4 regions of the Lacticaseibacillus zeae subsp. silagei genome follow, and region 4 is predicted to be linked to each of the others. Evidence: predicted binding sites of a transcription regulator. Region 4 holds the regulator's gene; each other region holds the start of a gene.
What was found. The regulator HrcA, encoded in region 4, represses chaperone genes, less so after heat shock. The targets are predictions, from matches to a motif close to TTAGCACTCNNNNNNNNNGAGTGCTAA.

Region 1: a site for HrcA is predicted at 1,649-1,675, ahead of clpP (ATP-dependent Clp endopeptidase proteolytic subunit ClpP). Genes of this name have one in related genera too.
Region 2: a site for HrcA is predicted at 2,497-2,523, ahead of groES (co-chaperone GroES). Genes of this name have one in related genera too.
Region 3: a site for HrcA is predicted at 1,589-1,615, ahead of LACZS1_RS13515 (Hsp20/alpha crystallin family protein). Genes of this name have one in related genera too.

What each region holds. Positions count from the first base shown of each region.
Region 1 is NZ_CP132484.1:931,708-935,925, reverse strand. It holds gene LACZS1_RS04485 (sugar-binding transcriptional regulator) at 1-80, opposite strand, end outside; tRNA gene LACZS1_RS04480 (tRNA-Arg) at 639-710, opposite strand; gene clpP (ATP-dependent Clp endopeptidase proteolytic subunit ClpP) at 1,033-1,623, opposite strand; gene LACZS1_RS04470 (MarR family winged helix-turn-helix transcriptional regulator) at 1,741-2,196, opposite strand; gene whiA (DNA-binding protein WhiA) at 2,497-3,444, opposite strand; gene LACZS1_RS04460 (gluconeogenesis factor YvcK family protein) at 3,449-4,218, opposite strand, start outside.
Region 2 is NZ_CP132484.1:2,260,846-2,265,063, reverse strand. It holds gene LACZS1_RS10540 (hypothetical protein) at 1-525, shown strand, start outside; gene LACZS1_RS10535 (LCP family protein) at 615-1,673, opposite strand; gene LACZS1_RS10530 (CPBP family intramembrane glutamic endopeptidase) at 1,754-2,398, opposite strand; gene groES (co-chaperone GroES) at 2,553-2,834, shown strand; gene groL (chaperonin GroEL) at 2,870-4,218, shown strand, end outside.
Region 3 is NZ_CP132484.1:2,920,933-2,925,150, reverse strand. It holds gene LACZS1_RS13525 (S1C family serine protease) at 1-523, shown strand, start outside; gene LACZS1_RS13520 (iron-sulfur cluster biosynthesis family protein) at 1,117-1,521, shown strand; gene LACZS1_RS13515 (Hsp20/alpha crystallin family protein) at 1,817-2,257, shown strand; gene LACZS1_RS13510 (heavy metal translocating P-type ATPase) at 2,822-4,218, shown strand, end outside.
Region 4 is NZ_CP132484.1:1,605,163-1,609,380, forward strand. It holds gene ribF (riboflavin biosynthesis protein RibF) at 1-244, shown strand, start outside; gene hemW (radical SAM family heme chaperone HemW) at 246-1,391, shown strand; gene hrcA (heat-inducible transcriptional repressor HrcA) at 1,550-2,596, shown strand; gene grpE (nucleotide exchange factor GrpE) at 2,664-3,257, shown strand; gene dnaK (molecular chaperone DnaK) at 3,288-4,218, shown strand, end outside.

The sequences.
Region 1 (4,218 bases), 670 kb from region 4:
TGAAGGACCTGATAGCGTTTAGTGACGACGCCCATCAGATCAGGCGCGATCGCTTTGAGCCACGCAAGTTCAGTATGCATAAGGCACGTCCTTCTTTAATGGGTCATTTCACGTCCCTCCGAGTCGTTTGCCGACCCAGCAAGCTGAAAAAAATTAGGAACCCAACGTTTGCTGTTTTCCCTTACCAACAAAACCAATTGTAGCAGGGGTTCCGCTTTATCGCAAGTCTGTTGCCTAAATCGTCTTAAAGTAATCACAAAACCGGTTAAGTTTGAACATCTACTTCAAGAATGGTTCAAATGTTCGGCATTTACCAGTTTTGGCAACCTCGCTGCGGCTTTTTGATATCAGGGGTTTCGGCTTGCTTCTAATGAAATTTTCATGCACTGTATTTCGATCTATTTCAACAGCCTACACACAGCCAGTCATGGGTTCTTTCATCACTGCTTGTTCTGTTTTGAGCATTTTTCAAGCGAAACTGCCATTTGGTGAGGGAACGATTTCATTTGGCGTTTTCTTAGCCTAAAAAGGGCTATGCTGATCAGCGACATTTGCGTCCTACAAACACATTATGGCAAACAAAAAGCCCGCCATAGCGGACTTTTCTATTTTCGGTATTTTCCATATGACTGGAATTCTGCGCAGCCCGGGAGTCGAACCCGGATTTCGAGAACCGGAATCTCACGTGCGATCCATTACACTAACCGCGCAAGTACCTAATTATATTACTCAATCAGGAGGTAATTTGCAAGTCTTTTTATGTAGAGCGTGAGCCGGCGCGGTTAGAAGCCGGAGTGTAAGCGGCCTTGGTCGTGATGGCGCTCCTTGCCATTGCGACCAAGGTCCTTACACGCAGGCTTCTGCGCCGGGGATCGCGTTTCGGAACCGGATTGCCCTTAAGAGCTTATCACTTCAATTCGACGGCAATCTGATGGTCTCCATTTTCTTAAGACTCTTCTTCGACACCTTTTTCCCCCACCAAAATAAAAGCACACCGCTACTACAACAGCGGTGTGCCAATTCGTTTAAACCTTATTTTTGATTATTCTTATTAACCAGAATATCATCAATCAAGCCGTAATCCTTGGCTTCCTGAGCGCTCATATAGTGATCACGTTCAGTATCCTTCTTGATTTGCTCAACTGTCTGGCCTGTTGCATCGGCCAGGATCTGATTCATCTTTTTACGGGTCTTCAAAATTTCTTCGGCCGCAATTTCGATTTCGGTTTGCTGACCTTGGGCACCACCTGAAGGCTGATGGATCAAAATGGTCGAATTCGGCAAAGCAAAGCGCTTGCCTTTCGTGCCACCGGCTAACAGGACAGATGCCATGGATGCAGCCATCCCAATAGCAATGGTCTGAACATCGGACTTGATGAAGTTCATGGTATCAAGCATCGCCAAGCCGCTGGTGATTACACCACCGGGACTGTTGATGTAAAGGTAAATGTCCTTTTCAGAATCCTGTGCATCAAGAAAAAGTAGCTGGGCGATGACCGAGTTTGCCATTTGATCGTTTACTTCACCGGACAACATGATGATCCGGTCTTTTAATAGACGTGAGTAAATGTCGTAAGCGCGTTCGCCACGACTGGTTTGTTCAACGACGGTAGGTACTAGCATGTCCTAACCTCCTGAAAATCGTTTTTTAGCACTCTTTAAAGTACAGTGCTAAGTATACTGCTAAAGTCAAATAAGGTCAAAGATTTTAATCACAATCTTTGACCTTATAAAAATCGTTCAGACTTGTGGGTAGGCGTCGTCAGCGATAGCACTCAGATGCTCATCGACACGCGTTACCTCAGTCTTGATACGATCATATTCAGTTTGCGGCAAATTCATCAATTCCATGCAGGAGCCAACATGTTCAAAAATCTCATCGCGCGCATCCAAAGCCTTTTGCGTCAAGCTAACATCAACGCGACGTTCATCTTCGGTTGACCGTTTGCGGCTGATCCAGCCGTCTTTTTCCAGACGCTTCATTAACGGTGTCAAAGTACCGCTGTCCAACTCAAGTGTTTGGCCCACCTGCTTAACCGACATCGTGCCGTGTTCATATAGCGACAACAACGTAATGTACTGCGGATACGTCAACTTAAACGGCGCTAATGCCTGAGCATAGAAATGATTATATTGTTTCTGTGCCTTGTAAATTGCAAAACAAAGTTGTTCATTTAACGTGATCGGTTTGACCATAGTGCTTCCTCCTAAAACCTAAGCAACAATTGTATCCCGCTGAACGTGACAATTACCGCTTCATCTGGTAATAACATCACTGTAAATCCGAATGTAAACTGACTCATGTTTCTTGTCGTGGCATTCGTCAACCAGTGCACTGCCGGACAGTTTTTAGCATCCTAAAAGTGGCAGCTGGGTCGTTCAAATGCCCACATCAAATAACTTGATGTCGGTTACATTGTACACGATTATCTTGAGGAAACAAAGGCATTATCTTATAAATATGGCTTTTTGCTTATCTTGCAATTATCATAGCTGCTAGGCATCTTCCGGTTGCTGGTAACCCTCGGCAATCTGATTGAGTTTGCGCAACCGATGATTGACGCCTGACTTCGAAATTGTCCCACCCGGAACCATGGCGCCCAACTCCTGTAACGAGACATCCGGATGGGCTAAGCGCAAAACGGCAATTTCGCGCAGTTTGGTTGGCAGGTTATCCAACCCCACATGATCTTTAAGATAGTTGATATTCTCAATTTGTTTCTGGGCCGCATCAATGGTTTTGTTCATATTCGCCGTTTCGCAATTAACGAGACGGTTCACCGAGTTACGCATATCGCGCACAATCCGGACATCTTCGAACTTAAGCATCGCATTCGTCGCCCCGATCACCTGCAGGAAATCCGCGATTTTTTCGGCTTCTTTTAAATAAACAATATAGCCGCTTCGGCGTTCGACAGTGCGCGCATTCAGATTGAAATGATTCATCATTTTCAAAATGCCGGCATTGTGATCGGCATACAACGAATAAATTTCCAGATGATAGCGCGATGTTTCCGGATTATTCACCGATCCGCCGGCTAAAAAAGCGCCGCGCAAGTAGGAACGCATCCGTTGTGGTTCTTCCAAAACCGTTGCCGGGACCGTCGTCGAAATCGCCATCGTCGTCGGATCCAAAATTGACAAGTCCGACAGAATATCATTGACGCCTTCTGTCAGGCGGACAATGTACTGATAATTTTTCTTGAGTTTCATTTTGCGATGAACGACCAAGTTGGCTTCATGCCGATAAACCTGGCGAATCAAACTATAAATTCGCCGAGCAATGGCCGGATTTTCGGTTTGAATGTTTAAGACAAACCGATGGGCCATCAATGTCAGGCTGCCGTTCATCCGGATCAATGCCGACAGCTCTGCCTTCGCATGTTCAGGATGAACCTCGAGTTGGGTCAGTTCTTTTTTCACCATACTGGCAAAGCTTGCCATGCCCTCACCTCCGGATTTTCGCACTCACTTGAAAGGCTAAATTCAAAATTTCCTTAGCCACCTTGTCGCCATCATGGAAGACGCCGCGATCACGCAATTTCAAAAAGTCTTCCGAAATCACGCGACAGCCCATGTCACGCAAACCTTGATAATTATGCTTAACCGGCGTCAGAATCTCATTGTACTTTTGGTGATCGAGATAATTCTCGGGAACCGGCTCGATATTGACGAGCACAGTGTCGACAAAATTCTCACCCATCTGTTCATTCAAGACCCGGACATGGTCGGCATCGGTGAAGTTTTGCGTTTCGCCTTTTTGCGTCATGATGTTAACGATATAAATGACTTCGGCCTTCGTTTTCTTCACAGCGTCACCCAGATTGCCAATCATCAGGTTCGGCAGGATGCTGGTAAACAGACTGCCGGGCCCCAGCACGACCACGTCCGCGTCCATAATGGCATCAATGACTTCATGGACGGCTTTGGGTTCGCCATTAGTCGGATCGGTTTCGGAGACGGAAATATGCTTGATATTCTTACCGGCCGCGGTAATTTCGGATTCACCGGATAGGCTCGTTCCATCTGTGAATTCGGCATTAAGTGTGAGTGGCGTGTTGCTGGCAGGATAAACGTGACCATCCACCTGCATCATTTCACTCAGCTGCTGAACCGCCGGGAAAATACCGCCTTTCATCTCTGACAAAGCCGCAATGATTAAGTTGCCAATCGCATGGCCGGCAAAAAACGCATCGGTGGTGTTAAAGCGATACTGGA
Region 2 (4,218 bases), 660 kb from region 4:
TATGTTGGCATTAGCGGCTTGAATATTTTGGGCTTATTGATGATGAATCTGGCCATTGACAGCTTTTTGTTCACCGTTGGCATTGGCGTTGGCAGTATTTTTTCCACGTTGTTCGGCATGTTTGTCTTTGGGCTTTTTGGCGGGTGGCTTGGTGCCAGTGCGATTCAACGGTTCATGGTTTATAACGCTATGAACCACCGTTCTTATTGGTCACTTTTACCGCGTGGCGATCAGTTATTCCTGCTCTTGTTTATACTGGCGTTAACGATTAGCGTGGCTGGGTACTGGCTCACCCGCTGGCTATTTGACCGGATTTCACTGGAAAACGAGGGCGACATCCTATTGTTGCCAAAACTCCGCTGGGTCATTTTTGTCTATACTTTGATTGTTGTCCCTTACAATTTTGGTGATTGGCTGTTACAAAATGAATTGTTGTCCTACAGTGTCTCCATTATCGGTGTTCTCGCGCTCGGCCTCTGGTGGCTGCATCGTGAGCGCGTGCAAGAACGGCTGATGGTTCGATAGCGCTGAGCAGGCAGAAGCAGATTTTTACGCCACTAAAAAAACCGCCGCCGACGTCATAAGTCGGCAGGCGGTTTTTACTTGCAAGGAGGTTAACGATCATACGGTGTGAAGATAATGTAATTCTGATCGGTCGTTGCCTTGAAATCAAACTGGGTGTTCTTGGCATTTTGTTTGGTTTCTTCGTTGCTGATGGTTTCGGTTTGCAGGCCCAGTGCTTTGCGCAGCTTATCGGAAACCCGCTGCATTTCGGCATCTGAGGCAATTTGATAAGCACCGTCGCCGACCCATGCATTAACCCCTTTGAGATGATCGTTTGTGATGGTTTTGGCAGCGCCGCGATAGTTCATGAAAATGCTTTGCATATCGGCAAAACTCAGATTAGTGGCAATGTTTTTGGAAATCGTATCCATGAGTTTAGTGAAGTTACCGAGCGATCCGACAGAAACGGCTTTTTTCAAAATTGCTTTGATGACTTGTTGCTGGCGCTTTTGCCGGCCATAGTCGCCTTCCGGATCAGCGTGGCGCATCCGTGAGTAGGCAAGTGCCATGTTGCCATTTAAATGCATGCGGCCCTTTTTGAATTTCTGGTTGCCAGTGTATGGATCCTGGAATGAAAATGGAACATCAACGTCAATCCCACCGACCGCATTGACGACTTTTTCCAGCGCGCCCATGTTGATCGTCAGATAATAAGAAATCGGCACATTCACAAGTTTAGAGACTGTGTTGATGGCCATATCAGAACCGCCGACATTGTATGCAGCGTTGATTTTCTGCATATTGAACTCTTTGGTGCCAATCAATTCAGCAGCCGTATCGCGGGGAATGCTGACCATGGTGGTTTTGTTGGTCTTCGGATTGACGACGGCCACAATCATGGTATCGGAGTTGCCCTTTTCAACGCGTCCTTCAGCACCGGTGTCGACCCCGAGCAGGAGTACTGCAAATGGCTTCTTTTGGGCGATGTCCGTACTGACGTGTTTGGTGGCATGGTATGTATTATCGATGGCATATTTTGCCTGGCTATAGAGGCGCAGGGCATAGGCGCCAACCGTAAACAGGCCGACAATGACGATTAAGCCGATGAGGCGTCCCCAGCGAAAACGTTTAGGCGGTTGACGGTGGCGGTGATTTGAACGGGTCTCCATTTTTGAACGGCTCCTTTATAAAAACATTATTTCCATTATAGAAGATTGAATGCGCCAGCGAGATTAATATTCGATTACGTTTACAGCGCGTGGGCAATGTAATATAGCCAGACCACCCATAGTGCACCGACATGGGCGATGATGGCAGTGCTGATGGCGCCGGTGTGACGGTAATCATAGGCCAGAACCAATCCGACCAAGGTCGCGCTGAGCCAGTGGCCGCCTGGTTGAGTCACGGCAAATAACAGACTGGCGATCAAAGCGCCACCGAAAACGCCAGTGACATTAACCAGATTACCGAACAATACTTTACGAAAAGCCAGCTCCTCCAGAACGGGAATGGCGAGGCCGATTGCCAAAAAGTACCAGGGATTGGTGGTCATACTGGAAAGCTGCTGATGAATCTGGCTATTAGTTTGCGGCATTTTAAAAAGGAACATTTCAAGCCATGAGCCGACTAACTGAGCAGCCAAGACGCCGGCAATGCCGATGACACCCCAGAAAACGCGCTGTTGTGGTGCGAGGACGCCAGGGGCTTCAACCGCGTTGGCAATGACCAGTTGCCGTTCGCTATACGCCGCAGCAATCATTGCGATGACACTGATTAAGGTCACAATACCAAGGCTGAGCCGCCCAACCGGCATGAATTGGAAAATCAAAAGGTTAGCGATAAACGTGACGAGGTAAGCACCGACAACGGAAAAGGCATGTTTTTGCAGTGACATATAGGGGACTCCTTTGAAAAAATATCTGAAATTAGTATAACATTCCCGGGTTTTGGGGTTGCATTCACCCGGAAAACTCGTTATAGTTACTTTTGTAGTTAGCACTTAGACATAGCGAGTGCTAAATCAAAAAATGTAATGTGGAGGGATTGCCTTGTTAAAACCATTAGGAGATCGCGTGATTGTCGAGGTCGTTGAAGAAGAGGAACAGACTGTTGGCGGCATTGTCTTAGCCAATAATGCCAAGCAAAAGCCGCAAACCGGCAAAGTTGTCGCAGTAGGTGAAGGCGCCTTGACACCGGAAGGCAAGCGTCTGCCAATGGCTGTCAAAGTTGGTGATACTGTATTATACGACAAATACGCCGGCTCTGAAGTAAAGTATGAAGGTCAAGACTACCTCGTACTGCACGAAAAAGACATTATGGCAATTGCGTAAAAAATAATCGATCAATTTTGAGGTGAATAAAAACAATGGCAAAAGAAATTAAATTCTCTGAGGATGCACGTACCGCAATGCTGCGTGGCGTGGATCAGTTAGCAAACACGGTAAAAACAACTTTAGGACCAAAAGGCCGTAACGTTGTTTTGGATAAGAGCTATGGCGCACCGGAAATCACCAACGACGGTGTTACGATCGCCAAGTCAATTGACTTAGAAGACCATTACGAAAACATGGGCGCTAAGTTGGTAGCGGAAGTTGCATCCAAGACAAACGATATCGCCGGTGATGGTACCACAACCGCAACGGTTCTGGCACAAAGCATCATTCGTGAAGGTATGAAGAACGTAACTGCCGGTGCTAACCCAGTTGGCATTCGGACTGGTATCGAAAAGGCGACCAAGGCAGCGGTTGATGAACTGCACAAGATCAGCCACAAGGTTAACGGCAAGAAGGAAATCGCCCAGGTTGCTTCGGTTTCATCTTCCAATGAAGAAGTCGGCAATCTGATTGCGGACGCCATGGAAAAAGTTGGCCATGATGGTGTTATTACCATCGAAGAAAGCAAAGGGATCGACACTGAACTTTCCGTTGTTGAAGGGATGCAGTTTGATCGCGGCTATCTGAGTCAATACATGGTAACCGACAATGATAAAATGGAAGCTGATCTGGACGATCCATATATCCTGATTACCGATAAGAAGATTTCCAACATCCAGGACATTCTTCCACTATTACAAGAAATCGTTCAACAAGGTAAGGCACTGTTAATCATTGCTGACGATGTTGCCGGCGAAGCATTGCCAACCCTGGTTCTTAACAAGATTCGTGGTACCTTCAATGTTGTTGCAGTTAAGGCGCCTGGCTTTGGCGATCGGCGCAAGGCACAACTGGAAGACATTGCAACCTTGACCGGTGGCACCGTGATCAGTTCCGATCTTGGCTTGGATCTGAAGGATACCAAGATTGAACAATTAGGCCGCGCAGGCAAGGTTACCGTTACCAAGGACAACACCACGATTGTTGATGGTGCAGGTTCCAAGGATGCCATTGCTGAACGGGTTAACATTATCAAGAAGCAAATTGATGACACAACAAGCGACTTCGATCGTGAGAAGTTGCAAGAACGTCTGGCTAAGTTAGCCGGCGGGGTTGCGGTTGTCAAGGTCGGTGCTGCAACCGAAACCGAATTGAAGGAACGTAAGTATCGGATCGAAGATGCTTTGAACGCGACCCGTGCTGCCGTTGAAGAAGGTTACGTTGCCGGCGGTGGTACTGCCTTGGTTGACGTCATCCCTGCAGTCGCTGCTTTGAAAGAAGAAGGCGACGTTCAGACCGGGATCAACATTGTTCTGCGTGCCCTTGAAGAACCTGTTCGCCA
Region 3 (4,218 bases), 1.3 Mb from region 4:
CGCGATTAACTCAGGGAACTCCGGTGGCCCGCTGATTAACTTAGCCGGCCAGGTCGTTGGGATTAACTCGATGAAGCTATCCGGCAGTTCCAGCAGCAGTTCCGACAGTGCCACGATCGAAGGCATGGGCTTCGCGATTCCAAGTGACGAAGTGGTTTCGATCATCAACCAGCTAGTGCAAAACGGCAAAGTCGTTCGGCCGGCGCTTGGCGTCGAGGTTCGCGACTTATCCACCGTTTCAGCCACGCAGCAAAAGTCAGTCTTGAAACTGCCATCTAGCATCACCGGTGGCGTCGTGGTTGCCGGCTTTACCAGTGGCAGCAGCGCCAAGACGGCAGGGATGAAGAAGTATGATGTCATTACCGCACTGGATGGCGTCAATGTTACCAACACAGCTGAGTTACACACGCAACTGTATAAACACAAGGTTGGCGATACGATTAAGCTCACCGTGTATCGCGAAGGTCAGCAACAAACCGTTTCATTTAAGTTGACTCAGACGACCAGCGATTTAAAGAATTAAATTAGAAAATCCCCGATTGAGAATGTTCGGTTCTTGATCGGGGATTTTTTCGACTCATTTGCGTAGTTAGTCGGAAGCGGTTTCCCCAAATTTTAACGAAAGTTTAGCGAATAACCTGTGGAAAAGTTCAAGAAAAAGTTTTGTCAAGAGTGGGTAACTTTTTGGTAAAAGTGCCTGTCAACCTGTGGATAACTCTGTGGATACTGTTCATAACTAAGATTTTCGGGTGTGATTAAGTTGTCCACCGATCTGGGGATAACTTGTGGATAAACTTTTTTGACTTGTGACAAAACGTTTGTTCCCAGCCGTGGGAGCGGGATTGGTGCGCTGAAGTTTGTGAAATCGAACGATTAAAAACTGTGGATGACTGCGTTCGAAAAATTTTTTACTTGAATTTTTCGAATCGTCTATTTGGTGTCAATTTCAGTTCTTCATACTATATTTTGGGTGTCAAGTTGCGCACATGTGGATAACCCGTGTGGACAACCTGTTGTTGATTGCGAAAAACTCCGAATTTGACTTTGGGTGACAAACTGGCTACGATAAAGATGGTAAATAAGTTGTGCACAATGTATTTGAAAGGATGGTCCAACATGAAGATCACGATCAAACCAGCTGCTGTGACTTATTTGAACAACCATGTTGCCAAGGATCAACATTTGTTCCTGGCATTGGATGATGGTTCGAGTAAGTATTCCAAATTAGGCGGTTCCTGTGCCATTGGCAATAAGTACCAAATTGTCGTGACGGATACGGACGATCAGGATTATGCACTGCCGCTAGAAAACGACGCCGGTTTCAACTTAACGACCGGTGATCCGGAGACGGATTATTTCGGCAGCGGGCTAACACTTGATTTCAAGAATGCTTCGTTAGCCTTGCGCGATGATAGCGGCATTTTGGACGGCGCGGTAACGCTGAACCACGTGACGGCAAAACCGCAAACCGATGACAAGCGGCGTGAAGAAATGAAATCTTTGGGCGGCAAGATTTGCTAAATAGCGAATCGTTGTTGCGAGTACCAAGAGCAGAAACTGTGAGTTAGCAAAGGTTAGAAGAACAAAATTAGCACTCGGACATGACGAGTGCTAATTTTTGTGTTATACTTTAGGTGTTCTAAGGGAACAGTAATGATGTCAATGTCCATAACGCGTTCGCCAGCGCAGAAGCCTGCGTATAAGGACCTTGGTCGCAATGGCCAAGACCGGGCCATCACGCCCAAGGCCGCTTATACTTCGGCTTCTAACCGCGCTGGCTCGCGCTCACCTTTACTAAGAAAGGAAGTTTTCGATGATGGCTAATGATCTTATGCGGCGCAATGATTGGTTGGATGATCCATTCTTCAATGATTTAGGGCGGCATATTTTTGACAGCTTCACGCCGAGTCGTGGTGGTGATAGCAGTCGCCTGCTGAAAACGGATATTCAGGAAAATGACAAGTCATATGTTGTGAAGGTGGATGTTCCCGGTATCGAGAAGCCAAACATTAATCTGAGTTACGATCATGGCGTTCTGAGTGTTGCGGTTAAGCATGAAGAGCAAGCCGATCATTCAGACAACGAAGGCAACATGCTGATGTCTGAACGCAGCTATGGTCGGATGAGCCGCAGCTATCGGTTGCCAAATGTTGATGAGGGTAAGATCAGCGCTAAAGTCACTGATGGTGTCTTGACGATTGATCTGCCTAAGTTGACAGGTGATCAGGAAGGCAACCATCAGATCACGATTGACTAATTCGGATCTGTTTGCCTAGCAACACGATTCACACCAAAGGTTCCCATCGAAAAAATCGGTGGGAGCCTTTTTTTGGTGTGAGCGCGAGCCGGCGCGCTTAGGGGTCGGAGTGTAAGTGGCCTCAGGCGTAATGGCCCGAACTTAGGCCATTGCGACTGAGGTCCTTACACTCCGACCCCTGCGCCGGGGAGCGCGTTATAGCAAACAGAAGCGGCAGGCGTAAGATTCAGCGACCATCTTGGCAGCGGATTCTTTCAAATCATTCCCAATCCCATGTGAAATTGACGCACAAATAAGCTTAAATCCGCGAATCTTTCACCTGCAAAGGCGTATAATGGAAGTTAAATAGTAGGGATGCCAAAAAATAAACCATGTTCATCATTGCCGTTAAAACAGCAATAGGACGCGGTTTTAACGCGGATCTTTCCAGTAAGTTAGTCCAAACTGAATTGAACGTTGCATGAAAAACATTTTCCGAGCCAGATTATATTCGTTCTAAAAAAGATTGCTTTTTCAGATTGTAATGGTTATAATTAAGGTACTTAGGAAAAGGGAGTGGCAACAATGAAGAAGAACTGGCAGTTAATGATGGTGCTCGCTGTAAGTGCCGTTGCGCTGGTCTTTGCGTTCGTATTAAAACAGCCATTGATTGCTCAGGGGCTAATCACGGTGATGGGGTCGATTATCGCCTTGATTATGTTCGGGGGCATGGTGAAAACAATTCGGTCCGGTAACTTTGGGGTGGACTTATTAGCCATTACGGCAGTTGTCGCAACGTTGGCAGTCGGGCAATATTGGGCATCGATGATTGTGTTGCTCATGTTAACCGGTGGCGATGCGTTGGAAGATTTTGCTGCGACAAAAGCCAGCAGCGAATTGAAACAATTATTGGAAAATGCGCCGACAACGGCTCATCGCATGGTTGATGGTCACGTTGAAGATGTTGATGTTGATGCGGTCCAAGTCGGTGAAACGATTTTGGTTAAGCCGCGGGAAGTTGTTCCAGTCGATGGTACGGTTTTGGCAGGCGAGAGTTTGGTCGATGAAGCCAGTTTAACCGGTGAGTCTAAACCAGTTGCCAAAAACGCAGGTACTGATATCATGTCCGGGACAATCAACGGTGATGCTGCATTAACCGTTAAAGTTACCCAACGGGCCGAAGATAGTCAGTATCAAGGAATTATCAAATTAGTTAAGGAATCAGAAGCACGGCCGGCGCATTTTGTTCGGATGGCCGATCGCTATGCGGTACCGTTCACGTTGATCGCTTATGTGATTGCCGGTCTGGGCTGGTACTTGTCAGGCGATCCGGTTCGGTTTGCCCAAGTGCTGGTTGTTGCTTCGCCATGTCCGCTGATTTTGGCGGCACCGATTGCGATGGTCTCCGGCATGAGTCGCAACAGTCGTAACGGGATTATCGTCAAGTCAGGCACCACGCTTGAAAAGCTAAGCGATGCCCGGACGTTTGCTTTTGATAAAACCGGTACGGTGACGCGCGGTATTTTAAAAGTGGCGGCGATCTTGCCACAAGCAGGTTTTTCACAAGATGAATTGTTGAATTTGGCGGCTAGTGCAGAAGGTCAGTCAACCCACATTTTGGCACGGTCCTTGACCGACGCTGTGCCGGTGGCTGATCGTCTGCCAGCAACCGATGTTTCCGAAGCTACCAGTTTCGGGGTGAATGCGACGGTTGATGGTCACAAGGTTAAGGTCGGTAAAGCAGAGTTTGCCGGGACAACGGATACGATCAATACGACGGCGGTTTATGTCAACGTTGACGGTAAATACGCCGGTGCCATTACCTTCTCTGACCAGATTCGGCCAGAAGCAAAGGAAACAATGTCCAAGCTGCACGAATTGAATGATGCTAACTTGATCATGATTTCCGGTGACCAGCAGTCGATTGCCGATAAAGTCGCTGAAGAAGTCGGCATTGACCAGGTTTATGCAGAACAGTTGCC
Region 4 (4,218 bases):
CGACGGCACTTGGTATCTGGGGATGGCTTCGATCGGCCGTAATGTCACGTTTGGTAGCGATCGTGACGTGACGCTGGAAATTAATCTGCTTGATTTCAACCGTATGATTTATGGCAAAACTGTTCAGGTTCGTTGGTACCATTATCTACGCGGCGAAGTGAAATTTGCCAATGCAGAAGGTTTGATTATCCAGTTAAAGAAAGATGAAGCGGCGGTCCGTCAGTATTTCGCGAGGAAGGGTTAAAATGGCTGGCGCATATATTCATATTCCATTTTGCGAACATATTTGTTACTACTGTGATTTCAATAAAGTCTTCATTGAAGGTCAGCCGGTTGATGACTATGTTGCGATGCTGCTTAAGGAAATGCGGATGGTCATGTCCGAGCACCCTGATGAGAAAATCGAAACGGTGTATGTCGGCGGCGGGACACCTACAACTCTGACGCCTAAACAGTTGGCGAAACTTTGTCAGGGTATTCACGACATTTTACACTTCGATTCTGGTGAATTCACGTTTGAGGCGAATCCCAATGATTTGCTGACGACCGATAAGTTGCAGGTTTTACATGACTATGGCGTTAATCGGCTTTCGATCGGGGTCCAGTCTTTTAATGATGATGTTCTCAAACGGATCGGGCGGATTCATCGCGCCAAGGATGTGTATGCCGCGATTGCCAATGCCAGAAAAGTCGGCTTTGATAATTTGTCGATTGATTTGATTTTCCGATTGCCTGATCAAAGCCGGGACGACTTTTTAAATAGTCTACAAAAAGCCCTCGATTTAGACTTGCCGCACTATTCGACGTATTCACTGATTCTCGAGCGGAAAACTATTTTTTATAACCTGATGCGCCAAGGCAAATTGCGCTTGCCAACGCAGGATGTCGAAGCCGACATGTATCAGGACGCGATTGATTTGATGGAAGCACATGGCAGACATCAATATGAAATCAGCAATTTTGCCAAGGATGGCTACCAATGCCAACACAACCTGCTTTACTGGCAAAATGACAAATATTTTGGCTTCGGAGCTGGTGCGTTTGGTTATCTTGGTCGCGATCGGTATCACAATTATGGCCCGATCAAACAGTACCTAACGCCGCTTCGCACCGATCATTTACCGGTTTTGGCCCATCATTTGGTTCCGGTGTCCGAACAAATTGAAGAAGAAATGTTTCTTGGTTTGCGAACCATGCGTGGCGTAAGTGAAAAACGCTTCTATCAGCGCTATCATCTGACCGTTGATGCCGTTTATGGCGAGACCGTACCTGAGTTGGAAAGCCAAGGCTTGTTACAGCGCGATGATGGCTTCATCCGGCTGACTAACAAGGGCAAGTTTTTAGGCAACGAAGTCTTTCAACAGTTTTTGCTTGACGAGCCGCTTATTTAAACGGCTCTTTTTTCTTGAAAAAATGGCCGCCACTGGCTAGAAACACCGAAAACACTGAAGATTTTAGCAATGTCGCCTTGACTTTGCTAACGGTGCTTGGTATATTATTCAGTGTATTAGCACTCGTGTGAAACGAGTGCTAAAGGTGAGGTGAGAAAATGTTGACGAAACGGCAAGTGCTCGTCTTAAAAGAAATCATCCGCCTGTTTACTGAAAGCGGAGAGCCGGTTGGTTCAAAGCGATTGATGCGCGAGCTGCCCATTCATGTCAGTTCCGCCACAATCCGTAATGATATGGCGTCGCTAGAAGATGCCGGTTTGATCACCAAGACCCACAGCAGTTCCGGGCGCGTACCGTCAACCCAAGGCTATCGTTATTATCTCGATCACCTTGTTGAACCGGTGCGTGTTTCGCATCAAGAACTGGCGACTATCAAGCAGGCATTTAGCCAGCGATACAATAAGATGGATGAGATTGTCGCGCAAAGTGCGCAAATTTTGTCCAATCTGACGAGTTACACGGCCATTAGCTTGGGACCTGAAGTAACCAATATCAAGCTGACAGGTTTTCGCCTTGTTCCATTAGGCAATCACCAGGTCATGGCGATTTTGGTCACGAATAACGGTAACATTGAAAACCAGGTCTTTACCGTATCGCAAAACATCTCATCCGATGAGCTTGAAAAGGCGATTCGAATTGTCAATGATCAACTCGTTGGACTGCCATTAATTCAAGTTGCACAACGGCTGAAAACCGATGTGCCTTCGATGTTAATGCAGTATCTAACCAGTCCTGAAGGCTTCTTGGATATTTTCGGTAACGTTTTGAAATCAGCTGCGTCCGAGCGCTTTTACGTTGGCGGGCGGTTGAATTTGATGGATTACCTAGGCGATTCCGATATCCATGAACTGAAAAAGATTATGTCATTGATTGACGCTGATCACGGTGATCTGACGGAACTGCTTGGCGGACCGATTCGTCAAACGCCAGTTCAAGTACGTTTGGGGCCAGAGCTTAAGCCAATTGATTTGGCCAACCTCAGTTTAATCACCGCTAGCTACGATGTTGGTGACCACGGCACTGGAATGATCGCCTTGCTAGGACCGACGCAGATGCCTTATTCGAAAATGATCGGACTGCTGGATGTTTTCCGTGAAGAGCTGGCAAAACGGTTGACAGATTATTATGCCAACTTTGATCAATGAATATTAAAAAATATTTGTTAGTGTTGCTTCATGACGACTGGCAAATATGGTTTAAAGGGAGGATACCATGGCAGAGAAAAAAGCAAAGCAAACCGCGGCAGATACCGCCAAACAGGCAAAGCAACCTGCTGAAACGTCAGGATCTTCGCTTAAAGAAGAAATTCTGAAAGAAAGCATCGCTGATCTCAATGATCAACTGAAAACCAGCCAACATGACGGTGAACAGTTGAAGAAAGAACGTGATGAATTTGAAGATAAATATCTGCGGGCAGCCGCGGAGATTCAAAACATGAATCATCGGTTCGAAAAAGAGCAACAGAAGATGCTGAAGTACGACGGCCAAAAGTTGGCAAAGGCGATTTTGCCCGTTGTCGATAATCTTGAACGTGCGCTTGCAACCGAGGCCAAAGGTGATAGTGCTGCTTCACTGAAAAAGGGTGTCCAAATGGTTTATGACCATTTGGAGCGTGCTTTGAAGGAAAACGGCATCACTGCTATTGATGGTACCGGTGAAAAATTCGATCCGAATACCCAACAGGCCGTACAAACAGTCGCGGCTGATGACAAACACGCAGCTGATACTGTCGCGCAGGTCCTGCAAAAAGGGTATTATCTCAAAGATCGGGTTTTACGCCCTGCTATGGTCGTTGTTGCTAAATAATTAAACTGAAAATAAAGAAGGTATAACAATATGAGTAAAGTTATTGGTATTGACTTAGGAACCACCAACTCAGCTGTTGCGGTTTTGGAAGGCAATCAGCCAAAGATCATTACAAATCCTGAAGGCAATCGGACCACACCGTCTGTTGTTGCGTTTAAAGATGGTGAAATTCAAGTCGGCGAAGTTGCTAAGCGTCAGGCGATTACCAATCCGGATACGATTGTTTCGATCAAACGCCACATGGGCGAAGCCAACTATAAGGTTAAGGTTGGCGACAAGGAATATACACCTCAGGAAATTTCTGCGATGATTCTGCAATACATCAAGAAGTTTTCTGAAGACTATCTGGGCGAACCGGTTAAAGATGCGGTTATTACCGTGCCAGCTTACTTTAACGATAGCCAGCGTCAGGCTACCAAGGATGCCGGAAAGATTGCCGGCTTAAATGTACAGCGGATCATCAACGAACCAACGGCCTCCGCACTGGCCTATGGTTTGGACAAAGGCGATAAAGATGAAAAGATTCTGGTTTATGACCTTGGCGGTGGGACGTTTGATGTTTCCATTCTGCAATTAGGTGATGGCGTCTTTGAAGTTCTGTCAACCAATGGCGATACCCATTTGGGCGGGGATGATTTTGATAACAAGATCATCAACTGGTTGGTTTCCGAATTCAAGAAGGACAACAACATCGACCTGTCTAAGGACAAGATGGCCATGCAACGTTTAAAGGATGCTGCTGAAAAGGCCAAGAAAGATCTATCTGGGGTTACCCAGACCCAGATCAGTCTACCATTTATCTCTGCTGGCCCTAATGGACCGTTGCACTTGGAACGCACTTTGACGCGTGCTCAGTTTGACGAAATGACCGCTGACTTGGTTGCCAAGACCAAGCAACCGGTTGAAAATGCGTTGAAGGATGCTAAGTTGACTAACGCTGACATCGACAAGGTTATCTTGA